One region of the Brevundimonas sp. LPMIX5 genome, then DNA from elsewhere that is predicted to be linked to it. Evidence: predicted binding sites of a transcription regulator. Region 1 holds the regulator's gene; the other holds the start of a gene.

Region 1 (4,252 bases):
CGCCGCCGTGGCGGGTCAGGGCGACGATGAAGGTCAATGCGGTTCGCTATGCCCTGGCTGAAAGGATCGTGGCGCGTCTGGGCGAGCGGACCGGCGGGGTGGCGGCGGCTATGACGACCGGTCATGAGACGTGGATCCAGGATCCGGATCTGGACGCCATGCGCGATTCCGGGCTGGCGCATATCCTGTCGATCTCGGGCCTGCATATGGCGGTCGTGGGCGGCTTTGTCTTCTTTGCGGCCCGCCTTCTGGTTGCGGCGTGGCCGTGGCTGGCGTTGCGTGTGTCGGGCAAGAAGGCGGCGGCGATTGCGGGGTTGATCGCGGTCGGGACCTATCTGGTCATCTCGGGCGCGCCGCCGCCGGCCGAACGCGCCGCGATTACGGCGTCGATCGCCTTTCTGGCGATACTGACGGATCGGCAGGCCGTGACCATGCGGGCGCTGTCGGCAGCGGCCTTTGTCGTCCTGTTGCTACGGCCCGAGGCCGTCGTGACGCCGGGGTTCCAGATGTCGTTCGCGGCGACGGCGGCTCTGGTCGCCCTGGTCGAGGTCTGGCCGCGTCGCATCCGCGAACTGTCCGTTCCCTGGCCGATCGCCGCCGTTCAAAGGTTTGCAAGCTGGCTGATGGCTGCCTGCGCCGCCAGCCTGGTGGCGGGCATGGCGACCGGGCCGTTCGCCATGCAGCACTTCAATCGCACGGCCGTCTATGGGCTGATCGCCAATATGGCGACGGCGCCGCTGGCGGATTTCGTCATGATGCCCATGCTGGCGTTGGGTGCGGCGCTGGAGCCGCTGGGGCTGGGCGCGCCCTTCCTGTGGGCGGCGGGTCAGTCGGTGGACGCCATGCTGGCGATCGGACATTGGGCGGCCAATCTGCCCGGCGCAGTGAAGGCGATTTCCAGCGCCCCTGCGGCGGCCCTGCCGGTCGCCTTTCTGGGTATATTGTTTATGTGCCTGTGGCGCGGATGGTGGCGGTTGCTGGGGCTGCCTTTTGCGGCCGCTGTGCTGATCTGGCCGCGCGCGGCGCCGCCGGATATCTGGATCGGCGATGGTGGAGCGAATGCAGCCTATCGGCTGGAAAGCGAGGCGGTTGTGGTGCGGCCTGCGGTTCGCAGGTTCGCCATCGATCTGTGGTCCCGGAGACGAGGGCTGGAGCCCGTCGCGCGGTCGCCCGAGGGTTGGGTCTGTAAGCGTTCTTTCTGTGCGCCGGACGGCGGAACGGGGCCGCTGGCGCTGTGGTGGGGCAAGGCGGCGCCGACGGCCGAGCAACTGGATCAGATGTGCCGTAGCGCGCAGGTTGTCAGCGTGCGCGCCGTGATCACAACCCTGCCGTCGTCATGCCAAGGGCGATTGGTGCTGGACGGCGCCGACTATGCGCGCGGCGGTTCGGTGGAGTTATGGCGCGATGACGCCGGCGGCTGGCGCGCCTTGTGGGCGGCCGAAGTGCGGGGCAGGCGGCCGTGGAGCGGGCCTCTCTCTTAACCCGCTCGTCCCGGCGGACGCCGGGATCCAGTAAGAGCCACATGTGCTGTCGCTGGCCAGGGGAGGTCGGCGGACAATCAAACGGCCCCGCTTGCGGCCAAAGCACTGGGTCCCGGCGTCCGCCGGGATGAGCGGAAAGAAGGCTCGTGGCGCCTCTGCCCCGTCCTCAGTGATACCGGCGCAGCAGGCCGACCAGCTTGCCCTGAACCTCGACCTGATCAGGGCCGAAGATGCGGGTCTCATAGGCGCTGTTGGCGGGTTCCAGCGCGATGGACTGGCCCTTCTTGCGCAGGCGTTTCAGCGTGGCTTCCTCACCCTCGACCAAGGCGACCACGATCTCGCCGGAGGAGGCGTTTTCGACGCGTTTGATAATGACGGTGTCGCCGTCGAGGATGCCGGCCTCGATCATGGAATCGCCTTCGATCTCGAGCAGATAATGCTCGCCCGCGCCCAGCATGGCCTCAGGGACCGGCAGGCGCTCGCGTTCGTGCTGGATGGCGGCGATGGGGGTGCCAGCGGCGATCTTGCCCAACAGGGGCAGGTCGCGGACATCGTTGGCGGCCTCGGCGACGGCCGGTCGCGGGCCCAGGCCGCCGCCCTGGATGACGTCGGGCTTAAACGGGGCGCGGCCTTTTGAGGGGGCGGCGGTCGTCGCCTGTTCCGGCAGCTTCACGACTTCCAGCGCGCGAGCGCGGTGGGCCAGACGGCGGATGAAGCCGCGTTCCTCAAGCGCCGTGATCAGGCGGTGGATGCCCGACTTGGACGCCAGGTCCAGCGCCTCCTTCATCTCGTCGAAGGAGGGCGACACGCCCGTTTCCCGAATGCGCTCATGAATGAACATCAGGAGTTCGTGCTGTTTCTTCGTGAGCATGGCGGCGAATCCAGAACAAGGCGTGAACCGTTGGTGATGTTCTGTAAGTGTTCTGGTTAAAAGTCAACTAACGCCACGCTTAAGGCTCTCAAAGCAAAAACCCGCGCCTGCCGTTCGACGGCGGGCGCGGGTTTCGGTCCGTGCTGTGCTGACGTTAGCGAGCGGTCGGGGCGCCGTCCTTATAGCGCTCGAACCATTCGATCATGGCGTTCATGCGCGCGGCGTTCTGGGACGGACGGACGGCCAGGCTGTGGCCGACGCCGGGGATCTTCACCAGGGCCGTGGGCACGCCGCGCAGTTGCAGGGCGGTGTAGTACTGCTCCGACTCGCTGACCGGGGTGCGGTAGTCCTCGTCGCCGACGACGACCATGGTCGGGGTCTTGACGTTGCCGACCAGCGACAGCGGCGACCGGCGCCAGTAGGCCTCCGGGTTCTCCCACGGATATTCACCGAACCAGTAGCGGGCGAAGAAGGCCGGGTTGTCGGCCGTCAGCACGAAGCTGGCCCAGTCGATGACGGGCTTCTGGACCACGGCGGCCTTGAAGCGGTCGGTCTTGCCGACGATCCAACTGGTCAGCACGCCGCCGCCCGAGCCGCCGGTGACGAACAGGCGGTGGGGATCGGCGACGCCTTGAGCGATGACGGCGTCGACGCTGCTGATCAGGTCGTCATAGTCGTTCGACGGATAGTTGTGGTGGATCAGGTTGGCGAACTCGTCCCCATAGGAGGTCGAGCCGCGCGGGTTGACCGAAAGAACGGCGTAGCCCGCAGCTGCGAACAGCTGGTTGTCGGTGGCGAAGTGCGGGCCATAGGCGGCGAACGGGCCGCCGTGGATTTCCAGCACCAGCGGATAGCTCTGGCCCTCGACGTAGTCGGCCGGCAGGGTCAGCCAGCTTTCGACCGCGCGCTGGTCGTGAGACGAGGCGACCTGAATGCGGCGCACCTCGCCCAGGCGGCGGGCGCTGAGGAAGTCCGCGTTCAGGCGGGTCAGCTGAGTGCTGCGGCCGCCCTTCAGGACGTGGACATCGGCCGGACGCATCGGCGTGCCGCGCGTGAAGGCGATGGCGCCGTCGTCGGCCACGGTGAAATCGCCGCCGGTGTAGGGACGGCCGAAATCGTCGCCCGTCAGGTCTTCGATCAGGGTGGTGACGGCGCCGTCCAGCGAGACGCGGGCGACCTTGGTGCGCCCCTGATCGTCATAGGCGACATAGACCGAGCGCCCATCGCGGCTCCACACCGGCGATTTGACCGAGCGGTCCAGGTTCGGCGTCAGCACGCGGCTGTTCGAGCCGTCGGCGTCCATCACATAGAGGCGAGTGTTGTGATAGCCCATCCGCTTGTCGTCATAGCCGAGATAGGCGATGCGGCGTCCGTCGGGTGAGGCGACGGGCGAGTTGTCGGGACCGGCGCGGCTGGTCAGGGCGGTCAGGCCGCCGGTCTGCACGTCCAGGGCGAAGACTTCGCTGTCGGCGGCTTCGCGCTGCCAGTCGGGTCGACGGTTGGCGCTGAGATAGAGGGTGCGGGAATCAGCCGACCAGGACAGACCGCCGCCGTGATTGAAGTCGCCGTGAGTCAGTTGGCGCGCGCCGCCGCCCTGGGCGCCGACGACGAAGACATGGCGGAAACCGGGCTTGAGATAGCCCTGACCGTCCGAGCGGTACGAGACGGTGTCGATAATCTCCAGCGGCGGCGCCCATTTGGCGCCTTCGGGCTTCGGCAGCGACGAGCCGATCTTGGGCTTGTCGCCGGGAACCAGGACCGAATAGGCCAACTGCTCGCCGTTGGGCGACCAGCTGATGCTTGACGGGGTGTTGGGCAGGTTGGTGACGCGGACCGCTTCACCCGACGCCATCCAGCGCACGAACAGTTGCGGCGCGCCGCCCTCGGCGTTCGAGATGTA
Region 2 (4,252 bases), 110 kb from region 1:
GCCAGGCGGCAGGCGCCGCCTTCTGGCCCGAGGCGACGCGGAACAGGATCAGGTTCAGGAAGGCCAGGGCGGCGAAGATCACCGCCACCACCGCCGAGGCGATCTTCTCCTCCGAGGCGTAGACGAAGGCGTAGCTGATGGCGAAGGAGAACAGCCCCTGCCCCAGCGCCGCCAGATGCTGAGCGCGCGTCAGGGCCAGCCGCCCGCCCGTCGCCTTGACGATCAGGGCCAGCAGAGCCGAGGCGATGCCGAAGCGCAGCACCACCGACACCACTGGATCGACCGCCCCAAGCTGGAAGGTGATGGCGTACCAGGTCGTCCCCCAGATCAGGGCGCAGACCCCCACCCCGCCGAAGGCCAGCATGGCGGGCGAACGGGCAATCGACGATCCGCCTTCCGGCGATGGAGCTTCAGACTGAGACACGCGGCGGACTCGACAGGACCAAACGAGAAATCGCGATAGCACCGCTTCAGCCTCACGTCTCTCGACCTTTGCAGCCATATGTGAGGCTCGTGCGTTCTGCTAAGCTGCCCCTTCACAATGGAGACGCTGATGCGCTCTTTCCTCGCCCCGCTCGTCATGATTCCGGCCCTGATGACGGCCGCCTGCGCCACCCTGCCGGAGGCCTCCCGGGACATGACCGACGTCAGCGTCAGCGCGACCTATCGTGAACGCATCATGCTGCCGCCGGGCCATACCCTCACGGTCAGGATCGAGGACGTCAGTCGTGCGGATGCTCCGTCGCTCGTGATCGCCGAGACGCGCCAGCAATTGGACGGCCGCGCCCCGCCCTACGCCGTCACCCTGTCGGTGCCGAACGACAGGATCGACAGCCGCATGGAATACGCCGCACGCGCGGAAATTCGTGACGCATCGGGCGCCCTGCGATTCACGACGGACACGCGCCATTCGGTGCTGACCCGCGGCGCGCCGAACAGCGCCGACATCGTCATGGTGGGCGTGCGCTAAGCCTTGAGCGGTCTGATCAAGCGATCCGTGCTGCTGTCTGGCCACGCCACCTCGGTGGCGCTGGAACCTGAATTCTGGGCCGTTCTGGACGCCATCGGGACGGAGCTTTCGCTTAGCCGCGCCGGCCTGATGATCCGCATCGACGCCTGGCGAGGTCGTCGTCCGCTGGCGTCTTCCTGTCGCCTTCTGGCCCTCCAGTGGGCCGGAGGGGACCGCAGCTTTGCAGAGGAAAAGACCTCATGAACGACAACCGCATCGACACCGCTCGCCTGATCCCAGCCGCTGTCTTCGGCGGACTGGTGGCTGTCGGCCTGATCGGCGGCGGCGCCTTGATCGGACAGGGCGTGATCAACGCCCGCGCGGGCGACCGCTCCGTCACCGTGCGCGGCCTTGCGGAAAAGGACGTGAAGGCCGACCTGGCCGTCCTGCCCATCCGCTTCACCACCTCGGGCGATGTCCTGTCCGAGGTTCAAAGCCGCATCGACGGCGACCTGGCCATCGTGCGCCAGTTCCTGAAGGCGCAGGGCTATCCCGACGACGCCGTGGATCTGGGCCAGTTGGGCGTCGCCGACACCCGATCGCGGGAATATATGAGCCAGACCGGCGGGCCGCGCTTCATCCTGACCCAGACCGTCATCGTGCGCACCACGGACGTGGACCGGGTCCAGACCACCACGCGCAATCTGAACGATCTGGTGCGTCAGGGCGTGGTGCTGCAGGACTTCAACGGCCCGTCCTACATCTTCACCAAGCTGAACGACGTGCGTCCCGCCATGATCGCCGAGGCCACCGCCGCCGCCCGCAGCGGCGCCGAACAGTTCGCCAAGGATTCCGGCGCGCCTCTCGGCCCCATCAAGACAGCGGGGCAAGGCTCGTTCGAAATCCTGTCGCGCGACGGCACGGGCGACGAGGCCGGCACGCCGAACAAGAAGGTGCGCGTCGTCACGACGATCAGCTATCGGCTGAAATAGCCGCGTCTCCGCCCGTTCAGACCTGGGCTAGATAATCCGCCAACACCACGGCGTCGTTGTGCGCTTCATCTTTCGCGCCATAGACGAGCGTCACCGGGCCATCGGCGAGCGCGGCTCTCAACTCGGACACTACGTCGCCATTGGCCTTGAGCTCCGCGCGATAGCGCCGCTGAAACTCCGCCCATTTCTCCGGGTCATGGCCGAACCATTTCCGCAGCTCGGTGCTGGGCGCGATTTCCTTCAGCCACAAATCGACGCTGGCCTTGTCCTTGCTCAGCCCGCGCGGCCACAGTCGGTCGACCAGGATGCGCGTCCCATCCGTCTTCGCGGGAGCCTCATAGACGCGTTTCAGGGCGACCTTCACAGCGTCAGGCCTTGGGTTCAGGCGCGGCCACCTGGGGCGGCTCGCTCGGCCGGGGCAGTTCCGGCGGCGCCGGGCGGTCCGGAACCTCGGGAAGGCGCGGTGTCGGCACGGTGATGTCGACGTTCAGGTCCGGCGTTTCCGGCACAGGCGCCCGTCCTCCGGCGAAGACCAACCAGGCGATGACAGCCACAGCGACCAGAAGCCCGCCGACAAGGAAAGCCAGGCCCGTCCCGCCGCCTTTTCGCGGCGCCGGAGCGTTATTGATCGTCGTCTGATGCACGACCCGTTCGGGCGGAATATCGGGATCAGTCATGGCTCACTCACCGCCCGGCGCAGCCGGGGCCGAGACCTCAGGCAGCTTGACCTCGACATCAACCTTTTTGGCGTCAGGCGCGCCGCCTCGTCCCAACAGGAACCAGGCCAGGATGGCCACCACCACGACCAGACCGCCCACGATGAACGCCAGACCGGCGTTGCCGCCGCCGCTTGAGTTTTCCGCCATCAGGCATCCTTTCCCTCTATAGTCCCCGTCAGTTGGGAAAACGACGCTCTGGCTGCACGGTTCCTTTCACTGAGGCGGCGAAGGGGACTGACTTTGGCCGCTGTGCTGCTTATGTTCTCCCCTTCAGATTCCGACGGGGCGACCGCCCCAGACGCTGCCGAGTACCCGCCCCTGTGACCGACCTGCCCGTTCCCCGCATTTCCGACCTCGCCCGCGCCCAGGCTCCGCAAGGCGCGGCGTCCGACTATCTGGCGGGCCTGAATCCCGAACAGCGCGAGGCGGTGGAGACGACCGAGGGGCCGGTGCTGGTGCTGGCGGGCGCCGGCACGGGCAAGACGCGCGTCCTGACCACGCGACTGGCGCACATTCTGGCGACCGGCCGGGCCAAGCCGTGGGAGTTGCTGGTCGTCACCTTCACCAACAAGGCCGCGCGCGAGATGCGCGAGCGGATCGGCCACCTGATCGGCCCGTCGTCAGAGGGACTGCGCTGGCTGGGCACCTTCCACTCGGTCGCGGCGCAGATCCTGCGTCGCCATGCGGAACTGGTCGGGCTGAAGTCCAGCTTCACCATCCTGGACACCGACGATCAGGAACGGCTGCTGAAGCAGCTTCTGGAAGCGGCCAACATCGACACCAAGCGGTTCACGCCCAAGTCGCTGGCCCATATGATCGACCACTGGAAGAACCGCGGCTGGACGCCCGACAAACTGCCGCCCGGCGAGGATTTCGCCAACGGCAAGGGTCCGGCCCTCTACGCCGCCTATCAGGCGCGGCTGGCGACGCTGAACGCCTGCGACTTCGGCGATCTGCTGCTGCACAACATCACCATCCTGTCAAAACATGCTGATCTGGCAGAAGAATATCGCCGCCGGTTTCGCTACATCCTGGTGGACGAATATCAGGACACCAACGTCGCCCAGTATCTATGGCTGCGGCTGCTGACGTCCTCGACCGGCAATGTCTGCTGCGTCGGCGACGACGATCAGTCGATCTATGGCTGGCGCGGGGCTGAGGTGGACAACATCCTGCGCTTCGAGCGCGACTTCCCCGGCGCCAAGGTCATCCGGCTGGAGCGCAACTATCGCTCGACCAAGCACATCCTCGGCGCGGCCTCGGCCCTGATCGCGGCCAATCAGGACCGGCTGGGCAAGACCCTGTGGACCGAGGACGACAGCGGCGACAAGGTGCGCGTGCGCGGCGTCTGGGACGGCGAGGCCGAGGCCCGCCTGATCGCTGACGAGATCGAAACCGCGCGCAAGCAGGGCATGAATTACAAGGACATGGCTGTCCTTGTTCGCGCGTCATTCCAGATGCGGGCGTTTGAAGAACGCTTCCTGATGCTGGCCATTCCCTATGTCGTCATCGGCGGGCCGCGCTTCTTCGAGCGGGCGGAAATCCGTGACGCTCACGCCTATCTGCGGCTGATCCAGTCCGAGGATGACGAC

Evidence for each region. Region 1 encodes LexA, which represses DNA repair genes until DNA is damaged. Its sites were predicted from a motif close to ATGTTCNCNANNTGTTCT; they were not measured.
Region 2: D1604_RS04025 (ATP-dependent helicase) is a predicted target of LexA. The motif match lies at 2,908-2,925, and genes of this name have one in related genera.

Annotation. Positions count from the first base shown of each region.
Region 1 is NZ_QWTZ01000002.1:495,544-499,795, reverse strand. Features, by position in the region: gene D1604_RS03415 (ComEC/Rec2 family competence protein) at 1-1,481, shown strand, start outside; gene lexA (transcriptional repressor LexA) at 1,648-2,352, opposite strand; gene D1604_RS03405 (S9 family peptidase) at 2,507-4,252, opposite strand, start outside.
Region 2 is NZ_QWTZ01000002.1:602,135-606,386, forward strand. Features, by position in the region: gene D1604_RS03990 (DMT family transporter) at 1-424, opposite strand, end outside; gene D1604_RS03995 (YbaY family lipoprotein) at 554-970, shown strand; gene D1604_RS04000 (ribbon-helix-helix domain-containing protein) at 974-1,213, shown strand; gene D1604_RS04005 (SIMPL domain-containing protein) at 1,210-1,941, shown strand; gene D1604_RS04010 (DUF488 domain-containing protein) at 1,958-2,305, opposite strand; gene D1604_RS04015 (hypothetical protein) at 2,310-2,618, opposite strand; gene D1604_RS04020 (hypothetical protein) at 2,622-2,807, opposite strand; gene D1604_RS04025 (ATP-dependent helicase) at 2,981-4,252, shown strand, end outside.